3 regions of the Streptomyces sp. SLBN-8D4 genome follow, and region 1 is predicted to be linked to each of the others. Evidence: riboswitches for the same ligand, from Rfam matches in the RefSeq annotation. Region 1 holds a riboswitch; each other region holds the start of a gene.
The links. Region 1 has a riboswitch for cobalamin ahead of RKD20_RS34110 (cobalamin biosynthesis protein). Riboswitches for the same ligand answer to the same signal wherever they lie in the genome.
Positions count from the first base shown of each region.

Region 2: it holds a riboswitch for cobalamin, as region 1 does, so the genes downstream of both, RKD20_RS21575 (HoxN/HupN/NixA family nickel/cobalt transporter) here and RKD20_RS34110 (cobalamin biosynthesis protein) in region 1, are expected to answer to the same signal.
Region 3: it holds a riboswitch for cobalamin, as region 1 does, so the genes downstream of both, RKD20_RS15130 (ribonucleoside-diphosphate reductase subunit alpha) here and RKD20_RS34110 (cobalamin biosynthesis protein) in region 1, are expected to answer to the same signal.

Region 1 is NZ_JBMGQC010000001.1:7,509,423-7,519,828, forward strand. It holds partial or broken gene cobN (cobaltochelatase subunit CobN) at 1-598, opposite strand, end outside; gene RKD20_RS34105 (cobyric acid synthase) at 595-2,088, opposite strand; gene RKD20_RS34110 (cobalamin biosynthesis protein) at 2,085-3,026, opposite strand; cobalamin riboswitch at 3,128-3,267, opposite strand; gene RKD20_RS34115 (hypothetical protein) at 3,398-3,619, opposite strand; gene RKD20_RS34120 (anion permease) at 3,649-4,887, opposite strand; gene RKD20_RS34125 (lysozyme) at 5,041-5,790, opposite strand; gene RKD20_RS34130 (class II aldolase/adducin family protein) at 5,962-6,657, shown strand; gene RKD20_RS34135 (alpha/beta hydrolase) at 7,106-8,311, shown strand; gene RKD20_RS34140 (hypothetical protein) at 8,469-9,869, shown strand; gene RKD20_RS34145 (VOC family protein) at 9,877-10,290, opposite strand; gene ypfJ (KPN_02809 family neutral zinc metallopeptidase) at 10,385-10,406, opposite strand, start outside.
Region 2 is NZ_JBMGQC010000001.1:4,782,420-4,792,825, forward strand. It holds gene RKD20_RS21545 (hypothetical protein) at 1-381, opposite strand, end outside; partial or broken gene RKD20_RS21550 (fasciclin domain-containing protein) at 577-945, opposite strand; partial or broken gene RKD20_RS21555 (RskA family anti-sigma factor) at 930-1,019, opposite strand; gene RKD20_RS21560 (sigma-70 family RNA polymerase sigma factor) at 1,016-1,543, opposite strand; gene thrS (threonine--tRNA ligase) at 1,824-3,047, shown strand; gene RKD20_RS21570 (nucleoside hydrolase) at 3,086-4,048, shown strand; gene RKD20_RS21575 (HoxN/HupN/NixA family nickel/cobalt transporter) at 4,065-5,165, opposite strand; cobalamin riboswitch at 5,195-5,400, opposite strand; gene RKD20_RS21580 (ArsR/SmtB family transcription factor) at 5,482-5,829, shown strand; gene RKD20_RS21585 (DUF397 domain-containing protein) at 6,045-6,230, opposite strand; gene RKD20_RS21590 (helix-turn-helix domain-containing protein) at 6,234-7,115, opposite strand; gene RKD20_RS21595 (ATP-binding protein) at 7,332-7,871, shown strand; gene RKD20_RS21600 (HGGxSTG domain-containing protein) at 7,987-8,157, shown strand; gene RKD20_RS21605 (DMT family transporter) at 8,484-9,485, opposite strand; gene RKD20_RS21610 (TetR/AcrR family transcriptional regulator) at 9,608-10,162, shown strand; gene RKD20_RS21615 (hypothetical protein) at 10,262-10,406, shown strand, end outside.
Region 3 is NZ_JBMGQC010000001.1:3,428,222-3,438,627, forward strand. It holds gene mctP (monocarboxylate uptake permease MctP) at 1-1,161, shown strand, start outside; gene RKD20_RS15125 (GNAT family N-acetyltransferase) at 1,235-1,732, shown strand; cobalamin riboswitch at 1,785-1,913, shown strand; gene RKD20_RS15130 (ribonucleoside-diphosphate reductase subunit alpha) at 2,040-4,430, shown strand; gene RKD20_RS15135 (ribonucleotide-diphosphate reductase subunit beta) at 4,487-5,494, shown strand; gene RKD20_RS15140 (hypothetical protein) at 5,584-6,084, shown strand; gene RKD20_RS15145 (hypothetical protein) at 6,280-6,417, opposite strand; gene RKD20_RS15150 (GlxA family transcriptional regulator) at 6,543-7,508, shown strand; partial or broken gene RKD20_RS15155 (cytochrome P450) at 7,513-8,885, opposite strand; gene cyc1 (epi-isozizaene synthase) at 8,882-9,967, opposite strand; gene def (peptide deformylase) at 10,248-10,406, opposite strand, start outside.

The sequences.
Region 1 (10,406 bases):
CGGCGTCGGCTCCGCGCAGCGAACCGCAGTAGACGGGAAGGGCGTTGGCGCCCTTCGCCTCGATCGCCTCGCACAGGGTGTCCACGAAGCCGGTGTTGCCGCTGAGTTCATGGGCCCGGTAGAAGAGCACACCGACGGTCGGCCGGCCACTCTCCCGCGCGCAGGAGCCGTGGACGCCGTACTCCGGCATCTTCCGCGGCTCGACGAACCCCTCGCCGGTCAGCAGCACGGTGTCGGAGAGGAACCGGGCCAGTTCCTCCAGGTTCTCGGGGCCGCCCTCGACGAGGTACTTCAGCGCCTCCGCGACCACGCCCGCGGGCACGGACGACTCGGCCATCAACTCCGCGTCCGGCACGGTCTCGCCGCCGAGCAGCACGGTCGGGACACCGGAAGCCTTCAGCGCGGCGAGCCCGTCCTCCCAGGCCCGCTTGCCGCCGAGCAGCCGTACGACGGCGATGTCCGCGCCCTCGACCAGCGCGGGCAGCTCCTGCGCGACATCGACCCGGGTCGGGTTCCCGATCCGGTACGAGGCACCGGAAGCGGCCCGGGCCGCCAACAGGTCCGTGTCGGCGGTGGACAACAACAACACTGTGCTCATGCGGGCGCTCCCGGTGGAATGAAGGGCAGTCCTTGTGGCGCGCCGGACTCGATGAGCCGCCACAGCGCGTCCGTGTCCGCGTGCTGTTCGATCAGGTCGCCGAGCCGGTCGAGCTGCTCCTCGCGCAGCGCGGCGAACGAGGTGTCGGGGGCCGGTACGAACCGGCGGCCCGCGGCGGCCGCCACCTCCCGCAGGAAGGCCCGCCGGAAGCCGTCCGACTCCAGCGAACCGTGCCAGTGCGTGCCCCAGGTCTGGCCGACCCGGCAGCCGTCCAGGAAGGCGTCTCCGCCTTGGACTTCAGCGACCCCGTGATGGATCTCGTACCCCTCGACGTGCTCCCCGAGGGCTTCCCCCACCGGCCGGGTGAGGGTCTTCTCGCGGGCGAACCGCACCCGCACGGGAAGGACCCCGAGCCCCTCGACGTGCCCCTGCCGGCTCTCGACCTCGTCCTCGATGTGCTCGCCGAGGATCTGGAAGCCGCCGCAGACGCCGAGGACCGGCCGCCCTTCCGCGGCCCTTCGGACGAGGGCGTGGGCGAGCCCACGCTCGTGCAACCAGTCCAGCGCGCGGACGGTCCCCCGGGTCCCCGGAACGATGACGAGGTCGGCGTCGGCCAGTTCCTCCGGCCGGTCCACGAACCGCACGACGACACCGGGTTCGGCGGCGAGCGCGTCGACGTCGGTGAAGTTCGACATGAGCGGAATCGCGCACACGGCCACCCGCAGCACATCCTCGCCCACCGGGGCGGAGGCCTGGGAGTTCCGGACCCCCATCCCGTCCTCCTCGTCGATCCCGAGCCCGTGCCGGAAGGGCAGAACGCCGTAGGTGTGCCGCCCGGTGAGTCCGTGGAGCATGTCGAGCCCGGGTTCCAGCAGTGAGACGTCCCCCCGGAACTTGTTGACGAGAAACCCGGCGACGAGCGCCTGATCCTCGGGGCTGAGCAGCGCGACGGTCCCGAAGAACGAGGCGAAGACCCCACCGCGGTCGATGTCACCGACGACAAGCACCGGAATGCGGGCATTGCGGGCGATGCCCATGTTGACGATGTCGGTCCGCCGCAGGTTGATCTCGGCCGGGCTGCCGGCCCCCTCACAGATCACCGCGTCATACGTGCCCCGCAACTCGGCGAGACAGTCGAGCACGGTCCCGAGCAACTGCTGCTGCCGCCCCCCGTGATACCCACGAGCACTCAGCTCGCCCACAGGCTTCCCGAGCAGCACGACCTGGCTGCTCTGTTCGCCACCGGGCTTGAGCAGCACGGGATTCATCTGCGCGGTCGGCTCGACCCGGCAGGCCTGCGCCTGCATGGCCTGCGCCCGCCCGATCTCCGCGCCCTCCTTCGTCACGAACGAGTTGAGGGACATGTTCTGCGCCTTGAACGGCGCGACCTTCACCCCCTGCCGCACCAGCCACCGGCAGATCCCGGCGGTGACGACACTCTTGCCGGCGTCGGAGGTGGTGCCGGCGACCAGAAGACCCCCGCCACTCATGCCGTACGCCCCTTCACGAAGGCCCGCGCGGCGACACCGACGCCGAGCGCGAGCAGTCCGACGCGCCGCGACAGCCGTACCGCGCGCTCGATGTCGCGGGTGGCGACGGCGCGCCCCTCCTGATGCAGCACCGGCCGGTGCTCGACCCGCCCCGCGTACGACAGGGTCCCCCCGAGCCGGACCCCCAGCGCCCCCGCGAACGAGGCCTCCACGGGCCCGGCGTTGGGACTCGGATGCCGGTGCGCGTCCTCCCGCCAGGCCCGCACGGCACCCCGGGGACGGTCACCGGCCAGGGCGGCCAGTACGGCGGTCAGCCGCGCCCCCGGCCACCCGGCGAGGTCGTCGAGCCGGGCCGAAGCCCACCCGAAACGCCTGTACCGGGGCGACTTGTGCCCCACCATGGCGTCGAGCGTGTTCACGGCCCGGAACCCGAGCAGCCCCGGCACCCCGCCGACGGCACCCCACACGAGCGCCCCCACGACGGCGTCGGAGGTGTTCTCGGCGACGGACTCCACCACGGCCCGGGCGATCCCGTCAGCATCGAGAGCCTGCGGGTCGCGCCCACACAGATGAGGCAGCCGGTCCCGGGCCGCCTCGACGTCCCCGGCCTCCAGCGCCCGCCCGATGACCCGGGCCTCCCGCGCGAGTGAAGTCCCGCCCACGACGGCCCAGGTGGCGGCCGCGGTGAGCGCGACGGAAGCGGTACGGGACGGACGTACGACATGCTCCGCGACGGCCCCGAGCCCCAGGGAACCCCCCACGCACACGGCGGTGTGCAGCACGCCCCACCCGCGGTGGTCCCGCCACAGCACCCGCTCCACGGCACCGGCGGCCCGCCCGAACGCGGCGACCGGGTGCCCACGACGTGGGTCACCGAACAGAAGGTCACCGATCAGACCGGCGGCGGCGCCGTACGCGAAAACGCGATCGGCACGCATCGGGTCAGCCGATCGCGGGGTCGTTCAAGTGCCTGGTAGCGCTGGTGGATCGGCAGGCGAGCATCGCGTCATGTCCTCACTCAGGGTGTCCGCGCCCTGGTTCGACGAGTCCGGCGGCGAGAGTTCCTGGCTCCCGGGGGTGTCTACCCCGGTGACAGTGGCGGGACCGCGCCGGATTCGCACCGGCTTCCTCTCCTGCCGCCGTATATGGCTCCGGCAGTCCACCACGGGCCTTCGAGACCCGTCAACTTGCTGTTGACCTGCGGCGGGGGAGTGTGCAGAACCCCACACCGCCGGTCATGGAAGACGGCCGGGCGGGCACGGAACCTGCAGTTCCGTGCCCGCCCGGCCGTCGAGTGACGGGAGTGCCGTCAGGCCACGATCAGATAGATCCCGTACGCCACCGCAGCCGCGCACGCCGCGAAGCAGGCGTAGGCGCCGGTGACCGCGAGAGCGGCCGAGTCGCCCTGGGCCGTGGCCCGTTCCTGACGGGACAGGCCCATGATGCCGAGGGTGAACAGGGCCACGAGGCCCACGGTGACGACGAGGCTGACGCCGAAGACGGAGCCGAGTGCTTCCCAGTCGATCTTCATGGTGAGGCTGCTTCCTTAGTGCTGCGGGCTCAGACGGCGGCCGGCGGGGCGGCCGGTTCCGTCGTGACGGGCGGGGCCGGAATCGTGGCGGTGAGGTCCTCGGTCACTGTGCCCGTGGGCGGCGGGGTCACGGCTGCGATCGCCGTGGTCACCACGCCGGCCGGCTCGTCGGTCTCGTTGACGTTCGACGCGTCCACGACCTCGCGCCGCGAGATCTTCCAGATCGCCGCGCTGGAGGCGACGAGGAAGACCGCCACGACCGCCGTACCCCAGTCGCCGAGGTCCGTGACCGACTCGGCCAGGGCGCCCACCAGGGCCGCCGCCGGGAGCGTCAGGCCCCAGGCGACGAGCATGCGGGTGGCCGTCGACCAGCGGACGACCCCGCCCTTGCGGCCGAGGCCCGCGCCCATCACCGAACCGGAGACGGCGTGCGTGGTGGACAGGGAGAAGCCGAGGTGGGACGAGGCCAGGATGACCGTGGCCGCGCTGGTCTGGGCGGCGAAGCCCTGCTGCGGCTGAAGGTCGGTCAGGCCCTTGCCCATGGTGCGGATGATGCGCCAGCCGCCCAGGTAGGTGCCGAGCGCGATGGCGAGTCCCGCGGAGAGGATGACCCAGGTGGGCGGGTCGGAGTCGGGGGCGACGGCGCCGCCGGCGACCAGGGCGAGGGTGATGATGCCCATCGTCTTCTGCGCGTCGTTGGTGCCGTGGGCCAGCGAGACCAGTCCGGCCGAGGCGATCTGGCCGGTGCGGTAGCCCTTCGCGGCGGCCTTGCCGTCGGCCTTCTTGCCCAGCGAGTAGGAGAGCCGGGTGGCCAGCATGGCGGCGACGCCCGCGACGATCGGTGCCGCGATCGCCGGGATCAGGACCTTGGTGACGAGCGCGTCGCCGTGCACCGCGCCCATGCCCGCCGAGGCGATGGTGGCGCCGATCAGACCGCCCATGAGGGCGTGCGAGGAGCTGGAGGGCAGTCCCACCAGCCAGGTCAGCAGGTTCCAGAGGATCGCGCCGACCAGGGCGGCGAAGATGACCTCGGGACGGATGCCGGTCTCGTCGACGAGACCCTTGGAGATCGTGTTGGCGACCTCCACCGAGAGGAAGGCGCCCACAAGGTTCAGCACGGCGGACATGGCCACCGCGACCTTGGGCTTGAGTGCACCGGTCGAGATGGTGGTGGCCATCGCGTTGGCGGTGTCGTGAAAACCGTTCGTGAAATCGAACGCGAGTGCGGTGACAACCACAATCGCGAGGATCAGCGAGAAGTTTTCCATTTACCCAGGCAATCGTTCGAGGTCATTGGCATGTTGAACGTAGGTAACCTGGATGAACGGAAGGTGAACTGGGGCGGGCCGCACAGTGACCGGAATCTTCGCCCTTGGCTTCGCCGAACCCCGCCGCCCCCGTACGTCCCATGTGCCCCATGGCTACGACCCGGCCGCGAACCTCTTCAGCTGCCGCGCCGACCCGTTGAAGAGATTCTGGTCACCCGGCAGGCTGCCGCTGTTGTCGTACTGCCAGATCGTCCAGTACGACCATCCGCCGGGCAGCGGTCCCGCGTCCGCCGAGCGGTAGCGGGCCACCCACAGCGCGTGGTCCGAGGCGAAGGCGCCGCTGCCGCCCGTGCACGTGTTCCACCAGTGGGCGGTCGTGTAGATGACCGGCCGGCGCCCGGTGAGCCGCCTGACCTCGTCGCTGAACGACCTGATCCAGCCGACCAGCTCCGCCTTGCTCATCCGGTAGCACTTGTGCTTCTTGTCGTACGGGTTGTATTCGATGTCGAGCGCGGGCGGCAGCGTCCAGCCGTCCGCGGACCAGGCGCCGCCGTTGCGCACGAAGTACGCGGCCTGCGCCCGGCCCGACGACTTGTCCGGCAGTGCGAAGTGGTACGCCCCACGCAGAATGCCGGCCTCGCGCGCCCCCTCGTACTGCCGGTCGAAGTGCGGGTTGCGGTAGGCCGTCGACTCGGTCGCCTTGACGTAGACGAACCTGGCGCCCTCGGCCCTGGCCTTCCCCCAGTCGACGTCCTTCTGATGCGAGGACACGTCGTGCCCCCTGGGCAGACTCGCCGACGAGGCGGGCGTCCCGGCCAGGGCCATGCCTCCCACGGTGAGCGCGGCCACGGACAGGGCCAGGGTGCGGGTTCGATGACGGGCGGCCTTGCGATCACGGGCCATGTGTCCCCCCGGAATGGCTTCGTGCACGGCAAAGCCCAGACGGTACTGGAAGATCACCGAATTACGGTCGATCTCCGGCCAAGCCGTACAAGAGGGGCGCACATACGAAAAACGCGCCCCCATGAAGCTCCGGCCAGCGCCCCCCGACGCCACGACTGGCAGGATCGCGGCATGGCTGAGGAACAAGAAGTACGGACTGCCGGGGGCGGAACGAGGGGCGTACGGGCCGAGGAGGCGGACGCCTGGGGCGAGTTGGTCGACACGGCCCGCCGGACGGTCACCGAAGGACTGGTCGTCGGCACCTCCGGCAACGTCTCCGTACGCGTCGGGGACACAGTCCTGGTCACCCCGTCGGGCGTCCCCTACGACCGCCTCGCACCGGACGACGTGACGGGCGTCGACCTGGAGGGCCGTCAGATCCTGGGCACGCTGGTGCCGACGAGCGAACTGCCCATGCATCTGGCGGTCTACCGCAGCACCGACGCCCGCGCGGTCGTCCACACCCACGCGGTGCACGCCACGGCCGTCTCCACGCTCGTGCCCGAACTCCCCACGATCCACTACATGACCAGCGCACTGGGCGGCCCCGTCCGTGTCGCCCCCTACGCCACCTACGGGACCGACGAGTTGGCGGACAACATGCTCCAAGCCCTCGCCGACCGCTCCGCCTGCCTCCTCCAGAACCACGGCACGATCACCTACGGCAACACCCTCGCCCAGGCCTACGACCGCACAGCCCAACTGGAATGGATGTGCCACCTCTGGCTGACGGCCCGCGCGGTCCCGAACCTGACCCCGAACCTCCTGACGGAGGAACAACTGGCGGAGGTGGGGGAGCGGTTGCGGGGATACGGCCAGCGCGCCTGAAGCTGCGCTGGGCTTGGGCGGGGCGCCTACGGGGTGTGCCTCGCGATGTCGTCGGGCGGGTGCGGGTCCGTCGTGGCTGGTCGCGCAGTTCCCCACGCCCCTGGGTGGGACAGGTGGACGCACCTGTAGACGCGTACGGCGGCAAGGGGACGGGGTGGGGGGTGTCCGCCCGCAGCGGCCGGCGTCCGTTACCGAGCACAGCTGAAGCAGCCGAGCCGCCGGACCGAGGACGGATACCCCCCACCCCGGCCCCGACCCCAAATCACACCGCAGGCGCTACACAAGCCCCCACCGGAGCGGCAGCTGCGCCGCAGGCACCAGGGGCGCGGGGCTGTGTCCATATGCGGCTCCGCCGCGTGGGCGCAAAAACGCCCGCCCCCACCGAACCCGCACCCGCCCAGAACCCCCCCACTGGCCCCAACCCCCATCCCCCGCGACACTGAAAGGCGTGCGCACTGTCACAGCGACGGCCGCCGCCGTCACCGCAGCCCTCACCGCCGCCGCGGCCGGAATCGTCGCCGGCCGGATCGCCAGCGACGCCGGCCTGAAGGCACCCCCGGGCCGCCCGCTGCCCGGCGAACCCCGGCTCACCGTCCACTCCACCGAGACCGGGCCGGCCGGCCCGGCCGGGCGCCGCATCGCCCTCACCCGCGACCTCGCCGCCCTCCGCCCCGGCACCTACGGCCTCGCCGGTGACGCCTCCCACGCCGTCGTCGGCGACGTCCTCACCGCGGAACCGCACTCCGCCGACACCGTCGTCCGCCGCCTGGAACGCGTGACCCACGGCACCCTGGCACCCGGCGACAAGGTCTGGCTCACCCCGAACGTCCACGTCGGCGACCCGAAGTCGGCCCTCGGCCTCGACCACACCGACGTCGCCATCCCGGGTGAACTCGGCGTCCTGCCCGCCTGGTTCGTACCCGGCCAACGGGACACCTGGGTCATCACGGTCCACGGCCTCGGCACGACCCGCGAACACACCCTGAACGTCATGGAGTTCCTGCACCGCCACCGGTTCCCGGTCCTCGCCCCCGCCCTCCGCGGCGACGCCGGCGCCCCCCGCCCGCCGGACGGCCTGAACCACTTCGGCGAGACCGAGTGGCGCGACCTGGACGCGGCCATGCGCTACGCCCTCGCCAACGGCGCCCGCCAACTCGTGCTGCACGGCTGGTCCACCGGCGCCACCATGGCCCTGCGCGCCGCCGCCCACTCGGGCCTGCGCGACCGCGTCGGGGGACTCGTCCTGGACTCCCCGGTCCTCAGCTGGGAGCTGACCCTGCGCGCCCTCGCCGCGGCCCGCCACACCCCCGGTGTCCTCCTCCCGCTCGCGGTGCGCGCGGCACAGGGCCGCACGGGCCTGCCCAGCGACCACTACGGCCTGTACGCCGAACGCACCGTCCCCTACGACGGTTCCTACGGCGGCCCCGAGGACCGGACCGACGACATGGGCCCCGACCGGCCCCCGCCGACCCTGATCCTCCACGGCCCGGACGACACGATCGCCCCCTGGGACCTCTCCCGCCGTCTCGCCGGCGCCCACCCGGACCGGATCGCCCTGCACACGGTCCGCCAGGCTCCCCACGCGGCCATGTGGAACGCCGACCCGAGCGCCTACGAAGAGGCATTGCGCCGTTTCCTCACCCCCCTGATGTGACCGGCGGGCGCCCCGGTCCCAGAGGTTCCGTTTAAGCCCGTACGACTGGCCTGATCTCGGCGTATGCCCCTCCGCGCGGCCCCGGTGCCGGACCTCCCCGGTGCCCGCGCCGGCATTCCGTTTGGGTTTTCGGACCGTCAACCGGAAGACTGCACCCGTGACGTCCCGTATCCCGCGCGACTCCAGGCTTCGACTCGTCCGCCCGCGACCCCTGGCCGCCGCCCCCTCAGCTGTGAACCAACGGCGCCCACGCCGCCCCGCGCCCCGCCCCCCGGAGGGCACACCGGCCCCCGCGGAACTGGCCAGAATGGCGCGCAGAGGTCTTGCCGACGCGGCCCGCGTCGCGCACTGGGCCGACGGCGCCCTGGGCCCCGGCAGGGACGGCACGAGCTCCGACGGCAACGGCACCCTCTCCGACGAGACGGCCGCCCGCGCGGCCGGGGATCTCGGCCTGACCGCGGCTCAGGTCCGCGCGGACTGGGACACCGCCCGCCTCGCCGGCCTCGTCGAGGTGCACGGCGACGACGCCCGCCCGGGCTGGCGGCTGCGCGCCTGGGACCGTGACGACAGTGCCGTACTGCGCGGCTGGGTCGCCCTCTTCGACGCCTGGTCGCTCGCCGTCCCGGAACCCGCCGACCGCGAGCCCGCCGCCGTCGCCGAGGTCGTCTCGGCCATGCCCCAGGTCCTCTCCTTCCTCCAGCTGTCGGCCGGCCCCGTCCCCGTGGAGCAGCTCCTGGACCTCCTGGAGCAGCGCGTCACCGAACTGCGCACCGAGCGCTGCGAGATCCCCTACGGCCCGCAGCCGGAGCCCGTGGAGGTGCCCGAGACGGCCGACGCCCCCCTTGCCCCTCTCCTCGAATGGGCCCTGCGCGCCCTCGCCTGCGTCGGCGCCCTGACCTACGGCGACGGCCAGGCCACCCTGACCCCGCTCGGCAGCTGGGCGGTGTGGGTCAAGCTGGAGCAGATCTGCGTCGCCGCGCAGAGCCCGGCCGGCAACATCGAGGTCGCCGCCGAGGAGATGCTGCGCGGCTGCGCCCAGCTGCGCCCCAACGCGGCCCGCGCCGAGTACCGCGCCTGGCTCGCCGCCCGCCCCGTGGGCAGCGCCGTCGCCGAGCTGCTCGGGGCCGCCCGCGGCGACGACGCCCTGCTGCGCGGCCTCGCCTTCGAGGCGCTGCGGGTGGTCGGCGCCCCCGCCGAGCCCGACGTCCGCTCCGTGGCCGAGGAGCCCACCCTGCGGCCGTACGCCCTGCTGTGGCTGGCCGAGCACGACGGGATCGACCCGGAGGACGCCCACGAGGTCCTCACCCGGAAAGAGGCCACCTGGCTGTGGGTCGACACGGCTGCCGCCGTCGCGGACCACGGCGAGGCCCCCATGTTGGTGCGGCACCTGGAGTCCGCCGTCCAGCCGACCGTCCCCCAACTGCTCGACGAGGTACGGGCCGTCGGCCATCCGCGCACCGTGCAGGTCCTGGTCGCCCTCGCCGCCGCCCACCCCGACCCGGCCCTCGCCAAGGCCGTCCGCCGCGCCGCCTTCCAGGTGCACACCGGCGGCAGCTGAAGGACGCTCAGCCCGCCGTGTCGGGGGCGTAGGTCCCGAAGCTCCACACATTGCCCTCGGCGTCCCGGGCCATGTAGTCCCGGGAGCCGTAGTCCTGGTCCGTCGGGGGCATCAGGATCTCCGCGCCGTGCTCCACAGCGCGGCGGTGGTGCGCGTCGACGTCGTCCACCACGACGTACACCCCGGCCGGGCCCGCGTCCTTCATCAGCTTGTCGTAGGCGCTGCCGGTGCCCTTGGAACCCAGCATCACCGCCCCGTTGCCCTGGACCAGCTCGGCGTGGCTCACCAGGCCGTCCTCGCCCTCGTACACCGCGAGTTCGGTGAAGCCGAAGGCCTCCGTCAGTTGTCGGATCGCCGCCTTCGCGTCGGCGTACAGCAGTGCCGGGTAGATGCTCGGACGCCCACCGCTCGTGCCTGCCATGCCGATCACTCCCTTGTGACCAGAAGTCGCGGATCCCCTCTGTCGTCCAGTTTCGCAGCGACCGCTGACAACGGCCTCTCCACCGGCGCGATCCTCACCGGAAGGTGTCGCACCGT
Region 2 (10,406 bases), 2.7 Mb from region 1:
GCGGACCCGGGCGCGCAGCTCGTGGGGCGCCACCGTCCGTTCGGCCTCCGCGGTCGCCGCGCGGAGACCGGGCAGGAGGGCGTGCGGGGGTGTGTCCGGTTCCAGCCGGACCCGCAGTCGGGCCTCCGGCCGCTGCGCCCGCCGGGACGGCACACGGGCCCGGTCGCGGGCGACGCCGGGCAGGGCGGCCACCCGTGCGGTCAGCGCCTCGGCCGGTGCCTGCGGGCGGACGGTGCCCTCTCGGGTCACGGGCCACCCGGACGGCAGCCGGCCGGCGACGGCGCGGTCCGTGGCGGCGGGCCACGAGCCCGTGCGGAGGAACAGGAGTCCCATGACGCCGAGAGCGGCCCGGTCGACGGTGCCACGGGTGCGCGAGATCACGCTCCACCTCCTGCGGTACGAGGGTGTTCCCGTACGGATGCCCGCTCCACGGCGCCGCAGACGGGCTCGGTGTCCGGGGCCGGTTCGGCGAGGGGCGGCCGCCGGACCGGCTCGGTCGCCAGAACAACTCACCGGAAACGGCCCGAGGGCGCCACGGGGAGTGGCGCCCTCGGGTTCCCGTTCATCGACGGATCGTCAGCTGGTGGGCATGAGCACGCTGTCGATGATGTAGACGTTGGCGTTGGCGGTCCTGACGTTGCCGCAGACCACCTTGGCGGAGTCGTTGACGGTGTACGACTCGCCGGAACCGGCGGTGGTCACCTTCGACTTCTCCAGGGTGTCGAAGGAGCCGTTCTCCAGGTCCTTCGGGGTGAGCTTCCGGCCGACGACGTGATAGGTGAGGATCTTCGTCAACTGGGCCTTGTCGTTCAGGACCTTGTCCAGCGTGGCCTTCGGGATCTTCGCGAAGGCGTCGTTGGTCGGCGCGAACACGGTGATGTCCTGGGCGTTGTTGAGGGTGTCGACCAGCCCGGCCTTCTTCACCGCGGAAGGTGGCGTTCGAAGGCGGCGGTCTCGTCGTCGGACAGCGCGTGCAGTGCGTAGGCACCCGTCATCCGGTGCAGGTCGACGGTCGTCATGCGGTCACCCCCGGGCAGTCGCGCAGCCGGATGAGTCCGTCGCGCAGTCGGGTCTTCACGGTGCCGAGCGGAAGCGCCAGCGCCTCCGCCACCTGGCGGTAGGTCAGTCCGCGGTAGCAGGCGAGGGTGACGGCCTGGCGCTGGATCTCGGTCAGGGTGCGCAGACAGCGCCGTACCTGTTCCCGTTCCAGGCGGGCCTCGACGTGCTCGACCACCTCGTCGTACTCGGGCAGCCGGTCCACCGCCCGGCGGTGCGCCAGGGTGAGGATCCAGTTGAGGGCCGTCCCGCGGTCGGAGCGGTAACGGGGAGCGGTCCGCCACACCTCCACGAGCACTTCCTGCACGACCTCCTCCGACTGCGCCTGATCACGCAGTACGGCGCGCACGACCCCCAGTACGGAACCCACCACCGTGTCGTAGACCCGGGCGAACGCCTCCTCGTCGCCCAGCGCCACCCGGCCCACCAGCTCCTGAAGATCGGGTTCCGCAGAGGGTTTTCTTCCGATGTGTACTGCTTCTTTCACCGCGGGCCTCCACGATCGGGACATGTCCGGGCGTAATCCGTTTCTGCGGCCGTCGCGGATTGGATGCGAAGGGCACCAAAATCCTTCGCCTCGACCTCCATCCCTCCCCTACGCTCACCCCATGCAGCGCGCCCGAGCCCTCGCCATCCCGTCGATCACGACGACGCCGGAGCAGGTCCCGGCGCGCTGACCGCTGACGCAGTCCGAAGCCCCGGGGCGAGTGCCCCGGGGCTTCGCCGTTCCCGCCGGTTCCTCGCCCCCCACCGCGAAGGAGAACCGCATGAACCCCGTGCACGACCACCGCCGACTCGGCCGTGAACTCGATCTGTTCGACACCGATCCGCTGATGGGCGCCGGGCTGCCGTACTGGCTGCCCGACGGGGCCGTCGTACGGCATGTCCTGGAGGAGTACGTCAGGGCGGCCGAGCGGGCCGCCGGATACCGGCACGTGTACTCGCCCGTGCTCGGGAAGCGGGAGCTGTACGAGATCTCAGGGCACTGGTCGCACTACGGCGACGACATGTTCCCGCCGATGCGGCTAGGTGGCGAGGAGGTCGTGCTGCGGCCCAGCCTGTGCCCGCATCACGCCCTCATCTACCGGTCCCGTTCTCACAGCTACCGCGAACTCCCGCTCCGCATCGCAGAGTTGGGTGGCATGTACCGCTCCGAACTCTCCGGCGTCCTCGGCGGCCTCACCCGCGTCCGCGCCATCCAGCTCAATGACGCCCACATCTTCTGCACCCCGGAACAGGCCGTGGCGGAAGCCCGCGACGCCCTCGCACTCATCCGCCGCGCCTACGACGACCTCGGCATCCGGGCGTCCAGGTACCGTCTGTCCCTCCCGGGAGACTCCGGCAAGTACGTCGCGGACCCCGCGCTCTGGCGCCGCGCCAACGCCCTCCTCGAAGAGGTCCTGGACGGCGTCGAGTACGAGTCGGTCGCGGGCGAGGCCGCCTTCTACGGTCCCAAGATCGACGTGCAGATCACCGACCCCGCCGGCCGGGAGTCCACCCTCTCCACCGTCCAGATCGACTTCCACCAGCCCGAACGCTTCGACCTCCACTACATCGGCCCCGACGGCGACAAACACCGCCCGGTGATGGTCCATCGCAGCATCATCGGCAGCGTGGAACGGGCGGTCGCGCATCTCGTCGAGACCCACGGCGGCGCCTTCCCGGTGTGGCTCGCCCCCGTGCAGCTCGTGGTCCTGCCGGTGGGCGACGCCCAGGAGGAGCAGGCCCTCGACGTCGTACGGCGGGCCGAGGAGCGCGGCATCCGGGCCGAACTCTCCGGCCCCGGCCACGGCACCCTCGGCGCCCGCGTCCGCGCCGCGCGCCTCGTGCCGTACCAGGCGGTGATCGGCGAGCGGGAGGCCGAGGCCGGCAGTGCGGCCGTACGACTGCGGGACGGCCGCAGGCCCGGAGCCGTGCCGGTCGACGAGCTGCTGGACCGGATCGGCGCCCGGGACGGTGATCGCGGGGCCGAACTCTGGGCGGCTGCGTAAGGTCGGTCCCGTACGCCAGTGACGAAAGGACCCCCGCCGTGACCGGTCAGCCCATCCCGGTGATCATCGACTGCGACACCGGTGTCGACGACGCCCTGGCCCTGTTGTTCGCCGTACGGCATCCCGGCATCGACCTGCGCGCGGTCACCTGTGTCGCAGGGAACACCGACGTCGACGGCGTGGTCCGCAACACGCTGACCGTCCTGGAGCAGGCCGGGGCCGGTGACATCCCGGTCGCCCGGGGTGCCGCGCGGCCGCTGATCGAGCCCGTGCGCACCGCGCAGCACGTGCACGGCCTCGACGGCATGGGCGACCTGGGGCTGCCCGCGCCGACCCGGGTGGCGGTGGACGTGGACGCGGTGACCCTGCTCAGGCGGGAGATCCTGGCCTCGCCCCGACCGGTCACGCTGATCCCGACCGCGCCGCTCACCAACATCGCGCTGCTCCTTCGTACGCATCCCGAAGTGGTGCGGAACATCGAGCGGATCGTCTTCATGGGCGGCGCGGTGGCGACCGGGAACGCCACGCCGGTCGCGGAGTTCAACGTCTGGCACGACCCGGAGGCGGCCGCCGTCCTGCTCACCGCCGGGGTACCGATCACGATGTACGGCCTGGACGTGTTCGAGCGGGTCGTCGTCCCGGCCGCCGACGTCCAGCGGCTGCGGGACAGTTCGGAGCCCAGCCTGCGCATGGCCGGCGAACTCCTCGCCCACCGCGACCCCGCCACCTCCGGCGACCCCACCCCCACGGGCGGCCTCGGCGACGCGGGCGCGGTCTGCGCGGTCGTCGACCCGGACGGACTGACCACCGAGCTGCTGCCGGTGGAGGTGAGCCTGGCCCCGGGCCCGACCCGCGGCCAGACCGTCGTCGACCGCCGCCGCCGTCCCGGTGAGTCCGAGCTCCACGAGGGCGAGCGTGAAGTGACCCTCGTGGACGTGGGGTTGGGCGTCGACGTGGAGCGGTACGTGAAGCTGTGGCTGACGGCGGTGGAGGGGGTCTAGCGCGGGTCCGGTCCCCTCAGGAACTGCTGACGCCCCACCGCTGCTCCACCTTCGCGAGCCGCCAGTAGGCGATCGCCGCCGCCCACACCACCACGAACAGGCCGACGATGACGTAGCCGACGTTGTCGAGGTCGATGTCGGCGATCCAGGTGGTGAGGGCGTCGGTGAGGTCGAGCTTGTCGTGCAGGACACCGACGAGCTCGATCGTCCCGATGAAGAAGGCGACCGCGATCGACAGTCCGGTGATGGCGAGGTTGTAGAAGACCTTGCGGACGGGGTTGGAGAAGGCCCACTGGTAGGCGAAGTTCATGAACGTGCCGTCGAGGGTGTCGAACAGGCTCATTCCGGCGGCGAAGAGGAGGGGGAGGCAGAGGATCGCGTACCAGGGGAGACCGGCGGCCGCACCCGACCCGGCCATCACCATCAACGTCACCTCGGTCGCCGTGTCGAAGCCCAGCCCGAAGAGGAAGCCCAGCGGAAACATCTGCCCCGGCCGGGTGATGGACTTGGTGAGCCGCCCGAGGATCCGGTTCATGAAGCCCCTGGAATCCAGGTGCTGTTCCAGCTCCTTCTCGTCGTACGACCCCGCCCGCATCGACCGGAAGACCTTCAGGATGCCGACCAGGGCGACCAGGTTGAGGGCGGCGATGAGATAGAGGAAGGTCCCTGAGATCGTCGTACCGAGAAAGCCCAGGACCTGGTGGGTGCCGGACCCCTCGTTCATGACCTTGCCGGCGAGCTGGGTGCCGCCCGCGATGAGCGCGGCGAGCACGACCACCACGCTGGAGTGCCCGAGCGCGAACCAGAACCCCACCGACACCGGCCGCTTGCCGTCGGCCATCAGCTTGCGGGTGGTGTTGTCGATCGCGGCGATGTGGTCCGCGTCGAAGGCGTGCCGCATGCCGAGGGTGTAGGCGGTGATGCCGAGGCCGATGCCGAAGGCCTTGTCGCCGACCTCGTAGTGCCCCGGGACGACCAGCAGGAACAGGATGCCGAAGGCGAGGACGTGCAGGGCGGCTATCGCGGCCATCAGACCGGCCGTCCTGACGGTGTCCTCGCGCCGCCAGCGGAACGAGGCGGAGGGCTGGGCGGCGTCGGGCAGGGCAGGGTCGGTCATACGGTGGTCACTCCAGCACCTCGTGGATGAACGCGTGAGCTGCCGTGGCCGGTCTCCTGGCTTACGGGTCGTGCGTTTCCCTGCCCGCCTTCCCGGCCTGATGACGACGGCCAGTGGCTGTCCCGCGGGGGACGTGGGAGGGAAACTCCCCGATCACAGTGGCGAGGGCCGCACCGGCATGGACCTTTGAGGGGTCGTCACCGGTTTCCCGAGCACCACGGCCCGCCCACCGTAGGCGGGGGCGGGGGCTCCTGCATAGCTGCACACCTGCGCAGGTATGGAAGATCACACAAGGCCGCCTGCGAGGATGTGCCCCATGCACCTCGTCCCGGCCGACCGAGCCGACCGCCGCACCATCGACGGACACCGGGTGTGCGACGCCATCGCCGCGATCGGCGACCCGGGACACGTCCGCACCTGGTCCGACCGCTTCGCCCTCCTCGCCGACCCGAACCGCCTCGCCCTGCTCCTGGCCCTGCACCGCACCGGCCCCTTGGCGGTCTCGGACCTCGCGATCGCGACGGGGATGAACGACCCGGCCGTATCTCAGGCACTGCGGCTGCTGCGGGCGGCGGGGGTGGTCGCGGGGGAGAAAGAGGGGCGCGTGGTGCGGTACCGGGTGGTGGACGAGGCGGTGCGGGGGTTGTTGGGGCAGGTGTCCTGAGAGGCTGGGCCGGTCAGGACAGGGCGGTTCGGTACGCGGGTGACGGATCGGTCGGTTCGGGATGCTCGACGGGGTAGCGCGCCCCGTGGATCCGGCTCATCGCCCAGTGCCATGCCTCTGCCGCCATAGCGCCGCATCACCCAGGCGTAGGCGCGGCGCTTGGACTGGAGGAGGTGGAGGTACTCGGCTTCGGTCCAGGTCATGGTGCGGGTGGATCAGCTTCGGCGGCTGTCCAGGGACCGTATGAAAGTGGTCCAGGTGTGGGGGACGACGCGGAGTATCGGCCCGTGGGGGGTCTTGGAGTCGCGGACGGCGACGGTGATGGGGATGTTGCGGGCGACTTCGACACACTCGCCGTTCCCACTGCTGTGGCTGGACTTGGCGAACTCGAAGTGCGGCACGGTTCACAGCTCCTTGCGGATGCGTTCGATCAGCTCGACGGAGTCGTGAAGAACGAGTCCGTTCCTGGCGATCCGCTCGAACTTGGTGTTGTGCCGGACCGCGTCCGCCTCGCTCTCCAGCCACAGCGTAGACGAGGTCGTGTCCATGTAGACCACGTCCATCGCACCAGGTTCGGCGAAGGAGACGACGCTGAAGGCGCTGGTCATGCCGGGGTGGGAGCCGGCGAGAAACGGAACCACCTGCACCTTGACGTTGGGAAGCCCGGACGCCTCGACCAGGTGTGTCAGCTGGGCACGCATGACCTCACGTCCGCCGACCAGTTGACGTAGTGCCCCCTCTCCGACAACGGCCCACAGGTCGAGCGGACTGCCGTCCGCCAGCCGCGCCTGCCGTGCGATCTTCGCTTCCACGAAGCGCTCGATCTCGCCCGGCTCGTCCCAGTCGGCATTGCCGATGGCCAGCGCCCTGGCATAGTCCGGCGTCTGCAGCAGACCCGGGACGAAGGCCCCTTGCCAGGTCCGGACGCCGGTCGCAATGTCCTCCAGGGCCACGTACTCCACCAGGGAACGCAGCTCGGGGTACTGGTTCCACCACCCCTTGGCCTTGCGACGCTCCCGGTCGGTCCTGGCGAGGCTCAACAACCGCTCCAGGGCCTTCGGGTCGGTCACGCCGTACAACTCGCACAGGATCTTGATGTCAGGATCGCGGAACGGCACCCACCCGCGCTCCATCTTGGCCACTTTGGCGGCCGTAGCCGACAGCGCCTCCGCAGCCTGCGGCTGGGTCAGGCCTGCCCGGTCCCGGAGCCTCAGCAGTTCACCGCCCAACTTGCGTGCGAGGACGGTGGATACGCGGCTGCCGCGTGTGAACTGGCCTGTGGACACTTCGTGTCACCTCCTGATCGTGGCCAGTGTGTGGTTCACCGTGGTCACAACACAAGTGAAACTGGAGACATATTTCCCCGAGACTGCTTGTGCACACCGTGAGCGGGCCACTACCGTCAGTGCTCGATCGCTCGCTCAGTGCAGAGAGTTGGCGGAAGTGCACCGTGCCGCCCGCACGGCGGAGCCACCGCAACTCCCCCCACCCCGGAGGACCCCGTGACCGACACCTGCCCTCCCGGCCCGCCCAAGCCCTACGCCCGCCACGACGAGGTCAGCTACACCCCCTACCCCCGCAGCATCACCCTCGCCCGCAGACGCGTCGCCGGGCTCGCCGCCGACTGGGGCCATCCCGACCTCGCCGGCGACGCGGCGCTGCTGGCAAGCGAGTTGTGCACGAACGCGTTGCTCCACGGCTGCCTACGAAACCGCCTCTTCCGTGTCGAGACGTCCCTCTCGGACACGGCACTCCGCGTCGTGGTGACCGACCCGAGGGGGGAACGCCTGCCCAACGCCCACCCGGCCTCGCCGGACGACCAGTTCGGCCGGGGCCTGCTCATCGTGCGCGTATTGGCCGGTCGTTGGGCGGTGGAGAGGCTCACGGTGGGCAAGACCGTATGGGCGGAACTGGACATCCCAAGGAAGCGCGACGGGCAACTGTCCGGAGGCGGTGAGAGCCACGGCTCGGCCTCGACGCTCTCTCCACAGGTGGTCGCGCCAGTAACGAACGACAACGGCATCGGGCCCCACGGCCACTGACGGCAGGGTGCGCCCGCGCACTACAACTCGCCGCGGTTCACGCCTTCGCAGTGACGAGAGAGCGCGTCACGGTGCCTAGCGCCCTGAGCACTGCGCATCAGACGAGGGAGAAGGCATGGCGAAGTGTGGCGCACGAACGAAGACAGGCGGGCGGTGTCAAAGGAAGGTCGTGTCCGGCACCTCCCGCTGCCCAGTCCATCAAGGCTCGTGGTCGGCGTACGGAGTGGCGCAGCGCAAGGAGAAGGAGGCCAAAGAGAAGAAGCGCACGATACGTAAGAAGCGCTAGCCGGACTGCTTGGGCCCACAGGTCAGTGATCGAACTGCTGAAGCGGTGCTTCTAGAGCACCGTCGCCTCCACCAGCTGTGGTCGCTGGCCGAGGCGTCCAACGACCTGAGCGAACTTGCCGCGCCGCTTGAGGACCCGGCCGTGCCAGACCCGTGCCAGACCCGTGCCAGATCGGGCGGGGAACCACGGGGAACAGCCGGGACCAGGGCGGCTGATCCAGTTCGCCTCGCATGGTGTCCGCCACACGTTGCTGTCCCGATGGCGGGGGCGCAGTCTGGAGATGAAGACGTCCCTTGCCATGAGGTAACACCCATGAACCGCGTCGCTCATGTGGGAGCAGTGTCACTGCTGCTGACCGCAGTGATCGGCGTGAGCGGCTGTGGAGGCACCGACTCGACGCCGACGCAGAACCCCACCACAGTGACCAAGACCGTCGCTGAGACGCCGACACCCGGGCGCGCGCGGGAGCTCACCCCGCGCACCACGGCCACCGCCGTCAGGGCGACCGCCAGGCCCAACGCGGTCTGGGGAGTGAAGGGTTCGCCGAAGATCAACGCGCCCCAGACGGCGGTGACGGGCGCCATGAGGAACATGAGGGTGTTGACCTCGGTGACTCCGGAGCGCTGGAGGACGAGCCAGTACAGGCCGTAGCCGCCGAAGGTGGACAGGGCCACGAGCCAGATCATCGCCAGCCAGAAGGACCCGGTGGCGGGCGGGGTCGCGGTGCCGGTCGTGAGGGCGGCGGTCGTGAAGACGACGGCGCTGGTGGCGCAGTGGACGGTCATCGACACGGCCGGGGCCACCGGGGTGCGCGAACGCCGGTCGAGGAAGGTGGCCGCGACCAGGGAGAGCATCCCGGCGAACGGGACGAGGTAGGTCCACCAGGCCACACCGGTGGTCGACGCCGCGTCGGCCGTGGTGACCAGGGCGACCCCGCCGAGGCCCAGGCACAGGCCGAGCCACTGCCGGGCCGGGACGTACTGGCGCAGCAGCGGGCCGGCGAGCGCTCCCGCGACCAGGGGCTGGGTGCCGTCGATCAGGGCCGTCGTACCGCTGGAGACGCCGAGTTGGATGGCGTGGTAGACGGTGAGCAGGTAGCCGCTCTGGGAGAGCAGCCCGATCAGGGCCTGCCGGCCGGCGGCGCGGGGCGTCAGGGCGCGCCACGAGGCCCGGCCCCGGTATGCGGCGAACACCGCGAGGACGGCCGCCAGCGGCAGGAACCGCCACATCAGGAGCGTCGTCGCGCCGGCGTCCTGCGTGCCCAGCTTGGCGCCGACGAATCCGGAGCTCCAGCACACGACGAAGGCCGCGGAGAGCAGGACGTTCATGAGGGTCACCACCCGTGACTATACCGATCTGTATATTCCGTCCCTGGCCGCCCACTATACAGATCGGTATAGTCGGGAGGGTGGGAGACGGAGACGGCACACCTCAGGTACGGCGGATCGACATGACCCCGGCCGCGCGGCGCGCCCTCGCGTCGGCGTCCCGGCTGTTCTACGAGCGCGGCATCCACGCGGTCGGCGTGGACCTGATCGCCGCCGAGGCAGGGGTGACGAAGAAGACGCTCTACGACCGGTTCGGCTCCAAGGAGCAGATCGTCGTGGAGTACCTCGCCGACCGGGACGAGCGTTGGCGGGCGTATGTCGGGGAACGGCTGGAGACGGCGGGGCCCAGGGCCGTCGACCGGGTCCGCGCGGTCTTCGCGGCCTCCCGGGACTGGATGGACGAGCACAGCCCCAAGGGGTGCGGCATGGTCAACGCGCACGCCGAGATCAGCGACCCCTCCCACCCGGCGTACGCCGTCATCACCGGCCAGAAGCGGTGGATGCTCCGGCTCTTCACCGACCTGGCTCCCGCACAGGCCCGCACGCTCATGCTCCTGCACGAGGGCGCACTGGTCGCCCACGGACTGCGCGTCTTCGCCGACCCGATCGGGGTCGCCTGCGAGGAAGCCGTGGTGCTCGTGGAGGGCGTGGAGGCCGTGGGCGGGCACGGGTCGTAGTCGCGGCGCGGCACAGCTGCGGCCCGCGGCCCGGCACACCCGTAACCCGTACGGCCCGGACCGCTGGTGACCTCGGTGAACCCGGTGATCACTTGAAGCATGACCCCGCCCCGCGTCGCCCGCGCCGCCGCCTCCGCCCTCGCCCTCTCCGGGCTCCTCGCCGCCACGGCCTGTTCCGCGCTCTCCACGCCGCCCACCGCTCCCAAGGCGCCGATCACGCCGCCCAGCAGCGCGCCGCCCCGGT
Region 3 (10,406 bases), 4.1 Mb from region 1:
ATCCAGGCGGTTCTCGACGTCATGGGTGTCGGCGGCGGCGAGAACACCAACTGGTTCGTCAAGGACCTGCCGCTGCTGATCGCGTTCGGTGTCCTCGCGGCCTACACCTACTCCTCGGGCCTGCGCGCCCCCGCGCTGATCGCGTTCGTGAAGGACACGCTGATCTACATCGTCATCGCGGTGGCGATCATCTACATCCCGATCAAGCTGGGCGGCTTCGACGATGTCTTCGGCGCGGCGAGCGAGAAGTACACGGCGGCCAAGGCGGGCGGACTGGTTCCGCTGGAGGCGGGCCAATGGACCTACGCCACGCTGGCGTTGGGCTCCGCGCTCGCCCTCTTCATGTACCCGCACTCGATCACCGCGACGCTCTCCTCGCGCAGCCGTGAGGTGATCCGCCGCAACACCACGATCCTGCCGCTGTACTCCCTGATGCTGGGCCTGCTCGCGCTGCTCGGCTTCATGGCGATCGCGGCCGGGGTCAAGGTCACCAACCCTCAGTTGGCGATCCCGCAGCTCTTCGAGGACATGTTCCCCGACTGGTTCGCGGGCGTGGCCTTCGCGGCGATCGGCATCGGCGCGCTGGTCCCTGCGGCCATCATGTCGATCGCGGCCGCGAACCTCTTCACCCGCAACATCTACAAGGACTTCATCAAGCCGGACGCGACGCCGGCGCAGGAGACCAAGGTCTCCAAGCTGGTCTCGCTCCTGGTGAAGGTCGGTGCCCTGGTCTTCGTCCTCACCATGGACAAGACGGTGGCCATCAACTTCCAGCTCCTGGGCGGCATCTGGATCCTGCAGACCTTCCCGGCCCTGGTCGGCGGCCTGTTCACCCGCTGGTTCCACCGCTGGGCCCTGCTCGCAGGCTGGGCGGTCGGCATGATCTACGGCACGGCCGCCGCGTACGGAGTCGCCTCTCCGACCCAGAAGCACTTCGGTGGCTCGGCGAAGGAGATCCCGGGCATCGGCGAGATCGGCTACATCGGCCTGACGGCGTTCGTGCTCAACGTCGTCGTCACGGTGGTCCTGACCTTCGTACTGAAGGCGCTGAAGGCCCCCGACGGCGTGGACGAGACCAGCCCGGAGGACTACACGGCGGACGCGGGCGACCCGGGGGTCGAAGTGGAACTCCCGCCGGCCACCGCGAGTACGACCCACTAGTCACGGTGTGCACGGGCCGTCGGAGTTCTCGTCCGGCGGCCCGTTGTCGTACCCGTCGTGCACACTCACCCGCATGGACTTCCTGATTCGCCCCGCGGTGCCCGCCGACCACGAACGCCTCGGCGAGATCACCGCCCAGGCCTACCTCCAGGACGGGCTTCTCCTGTTCGGTGACAGCGACTGGTATTTCGAAGAACTCAAGGACGTGGCCAAGAGGGCGTCCGCCGCTGACGTCCTGGTGGCCACGGAGAACGACGACATCCTCGGCGGAGTCACCTTCGTCCCCTCCGGCGGCCCCCTGGCCGACCTCGCCCGCCCCGGAGAGGCGGAGATCCGCATGCTCGCGGTGGCTCACGCGGCCCGCGGCAGAGGCGTGGGACAAGCCCTCGTCCAGGCCTGTGTCGACCGCGCGACCGCCACGGCCACAGGCGTCGTCCTGTGCACCCAGCCCACGATGCACAGCGCCCACCGCATCTACGAACGCCTCGGATTCGTCCGCGTCCCCGAGCGCGACTGGAAGCCGATACCCGGCGACGACTTCACGCTTCTCACGTACAAGTTGACGCTCTGAAGTCGCCGCGACACAACATATGGGCCTGCTTCTCCCACCCGGCACAAGATGTATGCTCATGCTCGCTGTCGCCGCAGGGGAATCCGGTGCGAATCCGGAACTGTCCCGCAACGGTGTACTCATGCGTGCATAAGCGCACATGAGAGTCAGTCCGAGGACCTGTCGACAGCGTGCCCGTGCCATACCGGCCCGGGTGTCATGACGTCCGGGCCTCGTGGAATGGGCCGGTGGACGCGACGCCGTGCGCGCTCGTGTGCTGCCCCCTGCCCTCCGCAAGGCCTCCGTGCCCAGCGAGGGAGAGCCCCACGTGACCATCGCGCCAGCCGACCCGGCTTCAGCGACCACCCCGGTGGACGAGGACGGTCCCGGAACCGCGTTGCTGCGGACCCTGACCGCGCTGACCGCCGACCTCCCCGACGCCGACCCCGGGCGGGTCGCCGCCGCCGCGCTGCGCGGCCGGTCCGCGCGGGGGGCCTCCGCCGAGAGGATCGCGGAGTTGCGCGAGCTGGCCACCGAGGCGGCGGCCGGCCTCATCTCCGAGGACCCCGCCTACAGCAGGCTGGCCGCCCGGCTGCTGACCGTCTCCATCGCCGCCGAGGCCGCCTCACAGGGCGTCACCTCGTTCACCGGGTCGGTCGCCGTCGGCCACCGCGAGGGCCTCATCGCCGACCGGACCGCCGAGTTCGTGCGGGTCCACGCCGAGCGGCTCGACGCACTGGTCGACACCGAGGCCGACGACCGCTTCGGCTACTTCGGGCTGCGCACCCTGTACAGCCGCTACCTCCTGCGCCACCCGATCACCCGCAAGGTCATCGAGACGCCCCAGCACTTCATGCTCCGGGTGGCGTCCGGCCTCGCCGAGGACACTGTGGTCAATTCAAAAACGGGCGTCCACGCCCTGGACGAAGTCGCCGCGCTCTACCGGCTCATGAGCCGCCTCGACTACCTCCCCTCCTCCCCCACCCTCTTCAACTCCGGCACCCGGCACCCCCAGATGTCGTCCTGCTACCTCCTCGACTCCCCGAAGGACGAGCTCGACTCCATCTACGACCGCTACCACCAGGTCGCCAACCTCTCGAAGCATGCCGGCGGCATCGGCATCTCGTACTCCCGTATCCGCAGCCGCGGTTCGCTGATCCGCGGCACCAACGGGCACTCCAACGGCATCGTCCCGTTCCTGAAGACCCTCGACGCCTCGGTCGCCGCCGTGAACCAGGGTGGCCGGCGCAAGGGCGCGGCCGCGGTCTATCTGGAGACCTGGCACTCGGACATCGAGGAGTTCCTGGAGCTCAGGGACAACACCGGTGAGGACGCCCGCCGTACGCACAACCTGAACCTCGCGCACTGGATCCCGGACGAGTTCATGCGCCGGGTGAACGCGGACGCCGAGTGGTCCCTCTTCTCGCCCGCCGACGTGCCCGAGCTGGTCGACCTGTGGGGCGAGGAGTTCGACGCGGCCTACCGCAAGGCCGAGGCGGCGGGTCTCGCGCGCAGGACCATCCCGGCCCGTGACCTCTACGGGCGCATGATGCGCACCCTCGCGCAGACCGGCAACGGCTGGATGACCTTCAAGGACGCCGCCAACCGCACGGCCAACCAGACGGCGCTGCCCGGCCACACCGTGCACTCCTCCAACCTCTGCACGGAGATCCTGGAGGTCACGGACGACGGGGAGACGGCGGTCTGCAACCTGGGGTCCGTGAACCTCGGCGCGTTCGTCGACACGACGAGCGGCGACATCGACTGGGAGCGGCTGGACGCCACCGTCCGCACCGCCGTCACCTTCCTCGACCGGGTCGTCGACATCAACTTCTACCCGACCGAGCAGGCCGGGCGGTCCAACGCCAAGTGGCGTCCCGTCGGCCTCGGCGCGATGGGCCTCCAGGACGTCTTCTTCAAGCTGCGCCTGCCCTTCGACTCCCCCGAGGCCAAGGCGCTGTCCACGCGGATCGCCGAGCGCATCATGCTCGCCGCCTACGAGGCCTCCGCCGACCTCGCCGAGCGCAGCGGTCCGCTGCCGGCCTGGGAGAAGACGCGTACGGCACAGGGTGTGCTGCACCCGGACCACTACGCCACCGACCTCGCCTGGCCCGAGCGCTGGGCGGCCCTGCGCGAGCGCATGGCCGGCACGGGTCTGCGCAACAGCCTCCTGCTCGCCATCGCGCCCACCGCCACCATCGCCTCGATCGCCGGCGTGTACGAGTGCATCGAGCCGCAGGTCTCCAACCTCTTCAAGCGCGAGACGCTGTCCGGCGAGTTCCTCCAGGTCAACTCTTACCTGGTGGCCGAGTTGAAGAAGCTCGGCGTCTGGGACGCCCGCACCCGTGAGGCGCTGCGGGACGCGAACGGCTCGGTGCAGGGCTTCGCGTGGATCCCGGAGGACGTACGGGCGTTGTACCGCACGGCGTGGGAGATCCCGCAGCGCGGTCTGATCGACATGGCGGCGGCGCGGACCCCGTTCCTCGACCAGTCCCAGTCCCTGAACCTCTTCCTGGAGACGCCGACGATCGGCAAGCTCTCCTCGATGTACGCGTACGCCTGGAAGTCCGGGCTGAAGACGACGTACTACCTGCGCTCGCGCCCGGCGACCCGTATCGCCCGCGCGGCTCAGGCGACGGTTCCCGTCCAGCCGACGGCCCCGGAAGACGCCGTCGCCTGCTCCCTGGAAAACCCCGAGTCCTGCGAGGCCTGCCAGTAATGCCCACCCGTCGCCCGACCACCGCCCCTGAAGGACAGCGCTTCGCGCCGACTGACATGGCTGCCAAGAACCTTCTAGACCCGGGCTTCGAGCTGACCCTCCGCCCGATGCGCTACCCGGACTTCTACGAGCGCTACCGGGACGCCATCAAGAACACCTGGACCGTCGAGGAGGTCGACCTCCACTCGGACGTCACCGACCTCGCGAAGCTCAGCCCCGCCGAGCAGCACCTGATCGGCCGGCTGGTCGCGTTCTTCGCCACAGGCGACTCGATCGTGGCGAACAACCTGGTGCTGACCCTCTACAAGCACATCAACTCCCCCGAGGCCCGCCTGTACCTGAGCAGGCAGCTCTTCGAGGAGGCCGTGCACGTCCAGTTCTATCTGACGCTCCTGGACACCTACCTTCCCGATCCGCAGGACCGGGCGGCGGCCTTCGACGCCGTCGAGAACATCCCCTCCATCCGCGAGAAGGCCGAGTTCTGCTTCCGGTGGATCAACGAGGTCGAGAAGCTGGACCGCCTGGAGTCGCAGGCCGACCGCCGCCGTTTCCTGCTCAACCTGATCTGCTTCGCCGCGTGCATCGAGGGCCTGTTCTTCTACGGTGCGTTCGCGTACGTCTACTGGTTCCGCAGCCGGGGCCTGCTGCACGGCCTCGCCACCGGCACCAACTGGGTGTTCCGCGACGAGACCATGCACATGTCCTTCGCCTTCGACGTGGTCGACACCGTCCGCAAGGAGGAGCCGGAGCTCTTCGACGACGCGCTCCAGCATCAGGTCACCGACATGCTGGCGGAGGCGGTGGAGGCGGAGCTCCAGTTCGCGCGCGACCTGTGCGGCGACGGGCTGCCCGGCATGAACACCGAGTCGATGCGCCAGTACCTGGAGTGTGTCGCCGACCAGCGCCTGACGCGCCTCGGCTTCGCGCCGGTGTACGGCTCGGAGAACCCGTTCTCCTTCATGGAGCTGCAGGGCGTCCAGGAGCTGACCAACTTCTTCGAGCGGCGTCCGTCCGCGTACCAGGTGGCGGTGGAGGGCACGGTCGACCTGGACGAGGACTTCTGACCCAGCTCCACCTTCTGACGGGCCTCTGTCAAAAGTCGGTGGATCCGGGTACGCGTGCGGAACGTCTCATCGACGAGGAGGCCACCCCCATGCGCCCTACGACCCACCGCACCGCCCTCGCCCTCGCGGCACTGACCCTGCTGCTCGCGGGGTGCGGGGCCGAGGCCGGAAGCGAAGGGGGCGGTGGCGACACCGTGTCGCCGCCGCCCTCGTCGTCGCCCCCGCCCTCGTCGTCATCCCCGCCCTCGTCGTCCCCGTCCGCGTCGCCGTCGCCGGGCTGCACGTCCGCCTCGCAGCTGGACGCGGAAGACAGCGGCAGCACGGTCTGCCTCGCGGTGGGCGACACGCTCCGTATCTCGCTGGACGGGACGAAGAGCCGCCCCTGGAAGCCGGTCACCGCCGAGGGCGGCGGACTGGAGCCCACCAACAGTGGGATCGTCCTGCTGCCCGGTGACGCGAGTTCCGCGTACAAGGCGGTCTCGGCGGGACAGGTGCGGCTGAGTTCACAGCGTCCGCTGTGCGCCACCGAGACCGGCCAGGTCTCCTGCAAGGGCATTCAGGAGTGGCGGGTCACCGTGGTGGTCACCTGAGGCGACCGCGTCCCCGGCCGAGACCTTCAGCGAGGTCGTCGTGGTGCCGGGGAAGCACCAGCGCCGGCTGCCCGCCGCCGTGGCGGTGTCTTGGTGACCCTGATGTCACCCTCACCCTCACCCTCACCCTCGCCCTCGGCATGGGCTCCGGTGGCCGTGAGCAGGGCTAGGGCTGCCGGCTAGATCCAGGAGAGATCAGACCGTTCGAGCGACCCCATGAGCGGTCCGGTACTCGCGCGCCTTCCTGATCTGACGGTCGACGCGCTTGTCGTGCACGATCCCGATCACCGACGGGAGGATGAGGAGGACGAAGATGGCGAAAACAGTCAGCATGGCGATCAGTCCTTCTGTCTGTGCTGAAGTCATGTCACTACTCTCGCGCCGTTGACTCCTGACAAACAGTGGCAGGACTGCCGCACACCCTCGATTTACTGCCAGCCCTGAGGCACACTGGCAGCATGCTGAAGAACGTGGCCGCCGTCGTCCTGGACGGCGTGAACCCCTTCGAGCTCGGAGTCGTCTGCGAGGTCTTCGGGACCGACCGCAGCGATGACGGACTGCCCGTGTACGACTTCGCGGTCGCCTCGGCCGAGGGCCCCCGGCTGACCTCGCGGTCCGGCTTCGCCCTGCACGTCGAGCACGGCCTGGAGCGGCTGGAGACGGCCGACCTGATCGCCGTGCCGGCCTGCGCCGGCTACGAGACGCGGGACTTCCCGCCCGAGTTGCTGGAAGCCCTGCGCGACGCGGTCGACCGCGGGGCCCGGGTGCTCAGCGTGTGCTCCGGTGTCTTCGTGCTCGCCGCGGCCGGACTGCTCGACGGCCGGCGCTGCACCGTGCACTGGCACCACGCGGAGGAACTGGCACTCGCGTATCCGCGGCTGACGGTCGAGCCGGACGTCCTGTACGTCGACGAGGACCCGGTGATCACGTCCGCGGGCACCGCCGCCGGTATCGACGCCTGTCTGCACATCGTGCGCAAGGAGCAGGGCCCCGAGGTCGCCAACAAGATCGCCCGGCGGATGGTCGTACCGCCGCACCGGGACGGCGGACAGGCCCAGTACATCGAGCGGCCGCTGCCCCGGTCGAAGTGCGACACCGTCGGCGAGGTGCTCGTGTGGATGGAGCAGCACCTCGACGAGGACGTCACCGTCGAGCAGCTCGCCGAGCGGGCGCACATGTCACCGCGCACCTTCGCCCGCCGCTTCCAGCAGGAGACGGGTACGACTCCCTACCGCTGGATCCTGCGCCAGCGTGTGCTGCTGGCCCAGCGGCTGCTGGAGGCGACGGACGAGACGGTGGACGCGATCGCGGGCCGTGCCGGGTTCGGCACCGCGGCCGCGCTGCGTCACCAGTTCCTGCGCGCGGTGGGCACCACTCCGAACGCCTACCGGCGCACCTTCCAGGGGCCGGAGGCGGCCGCCTGACCCGTCACCGGGGCACGGGCCGCACCAGGAGCCGGTTCGGCCGCAGGGTGATGCCCGGACGGGGGGTGTCGTCCGAGCCCTCCACCTGTTCGAAGCGGTACTTCCGGGCCAGCGCCGCCGTGAGCAGCGTCAGCTGGGCCATCGAGAAGTGGTCGCTCGGGCACTTCCGGTTGCCGGTGCTGAACGGGCTCATGGCGTGTTTCGGAACCGATTCGGCCCGCTCGGGACTCCAGCGCAGGGGGTCGAACACCGCGCTGTCGTCGAAGGACTTCGCATCGCGCTGGATCGCGTACGGGCTGTAGACGATGTCGGCTCCGGCCGGAATGCGATAGCCACCGAGTTCGGTGTCCCGTACCGCCCGCCGCGTCAATATCCATACCGCGGGCCACAAACGCATGGTCTCGACCACTACATAGTTCGTGTACCTGAGTGACCGTACGTCCTCGAATGCCACAGGACGGCCACCGGTGACCGATTCGACTTCCGCGCACACCTTGTCCGCGTGTTCGGGGTGTTCGGCGAGCACCTGAAGCAGCCACATGATCGTGGACGCGACGGTTTCGCCGCCGGGGGTGAGTATCGCGACGACCTGGTCGTGGATCTCCTGTTCCCCGATGGGGTCGCCATTCGCGTCCTTCGCGGCCAGCAATGCCGTCAGCAAATCGTCCGGCTTTTGACCGGATGCCCGGCGTTCGGCGACGATCTCGTCGACCACCCGATGCAGATCGGCCAACGCGCGGTTGAATGCAAGGTTGGCCGGCAGCGGCAGCCTGTACAGCGGGCCCGCGGGTATCACCATCCGCCGGTACATCCCGCGGAAGACGGTCGTGAGCGCGACGCACAGCCGTTCGGCGCGCTCGTCCATGTAGTCGCCGCGCAGCAGACAGCGGGCCGCGATGCGCACGGCGACCCGGAAGGACTCCAGGGTGGCGTCGACCGTCTCGCCGGGCTGCCAGCGCTCGGCCAGCGCCTGGGCCTCCTCCTCCATGATCGGCCCGTACGCCGGTATCGCGTCGAGCCGGAACGCGGGCTGGATGATGCGCCGTTGGCGCCGGTGCTGGGGGCCGTTGGCGGTGGCCACGCCCTCCTTGCCGACCAGCCCCTCCAGGGACTCCCACAGCGGCCCGGCGATGATGAAGTCGGGGTTCAGGGCCACCGCTCCGGTCAGTTGCGGGGTGGTGGGCGCGTACACCGTCTTGGGGCCGAGCCGGAGGCGGACGACCTCGCCGTGCCTCCGTAGCCCGGACAGGAAGCTCAGCGGATCACGGGCCAGACGCAGGCCGTGCCCGAGGACGGGGACGCGCCTCCGCCCGCGAGCGGCGGCTCACCCGACTCGGGAGCCACCGTGGCTTCGGTTTTCACGGATTCGACGGTCATTTCTCACCTGCCGCTTCGTTGTTGACGTACGGGGGCGTGGACCGGTCGTCCCAGCTGTCGACCATGTAACGGCCGGACTCGTGGTGGAACCAGTAGACGGCGCTGAACCAGTTGCGCATATTGCGGACGCAGGCCCGGACGGCGGTGCTCAGTTCCTTTCCCCGCACGGTGCCGTCGTCGAGGCTGTCGGCAAAAAGGAGGGCGTCGGCCTCGGCCACGAGGAATGCGTCCACGCATTTCTCGATCAGCCGCCGCATTTCCCGGATCGCCTCTTCGAGGGTCAGCCCGTCGTGCTTGATGAGACTGATTCCGAGATTGTGGACCTCGTCTCCCGCGATTTCCTTGGGGAGCGAGCAGAGATCGTTGTACCAGGCGGCGAATTCCTGACTCAGCAGGGCCGCCCGCCGGAACGCCGGGTTGTTCCTCACCCCCTCCGGGAGTTCGCGTCCCGCACTCGGCTCCAGCAGATCCGTCCAGATCCGGTGCGCGAAGGTGAGGCGGCGCAGGGCCAGGTATTCCTCGACCATGGGAATGATTCCCTTGGTGCGATTACGGAATTCCCGGTCGTAGGCCTCGATCACCGCGTGGAAGTGGCCGGCGAACCGGGTGTTCCAGCTCTGCGGCAGGAACGAGTACAACCGCACCATGCAGTCGGCGAAGGCGGCGACCAGCGGATCCCCGTGGTGCAGGTGATCCCGTGGGGAGTCGAGCGCCGCGTGCAACCCGAACCTCAGCCGCCGCCACGCGCCCGGACGGCGGTGGACGATGTCACGGTCGTGCCGGTCGTCCCAGACGAAGAACCACGCGCTGTAGTCCGCTATCGCCTGGAGGACCTCGTCGGGGGCGCCGAGGTAGTACCCCGCCATGAGGTCCGTGTAGCACAGTCCGTCGGCATATTCGGCCACCTTGTCCGCCGGCATGAGCCGTTTTTCCAGAAGCCAGGTGCGTGTCTTCTCCTGGAGCCTGGGCCAATACGGGTGCAGTTGCCTGGGAAACGCTGCCTCGATCACCGGGAGAGAGAGCGACGGTGGAACCGCGATCGCCGTCGGCGTCGATGTGGTGCTGTGTGGGAAAGCAGGCACGAACAAACCCCTTCCAGCCGCCAGTTGGCGCACGCCCCTGCGCTGAACCGGGCGTGCGCCGTTGCGTATCCCCGCACTTCCCATTCAGCACCACAACTGACCATTCTGGGAACGGATTTGCTTCATTCACTACCCCACGGTGTCGAGAATCTCCCCATGTGTGACGCAAACCGGATCACTAAGTGAGCAGATCCGATCGAACGTGCGACGCACACGCGAACGGCGCCTGTTCGGGGAGTGATTCCTGAACAGGCGCCGTGCGTGCGGGAGCGGTGGGACGTCAGTCGTTGGCGACCACGGGGTAGCGGGGCTCGTTCTCGGCCATCTGCCGCAGCGCGTCCTTGCGTTCGCGCTTGGAGAGCCGGTCGATGTAGAGGTAGCCGTACAGGTGGTCGGTCTCGTGCTGCAGACACCGGGCGAAGTAACCGGTGCCACGGAC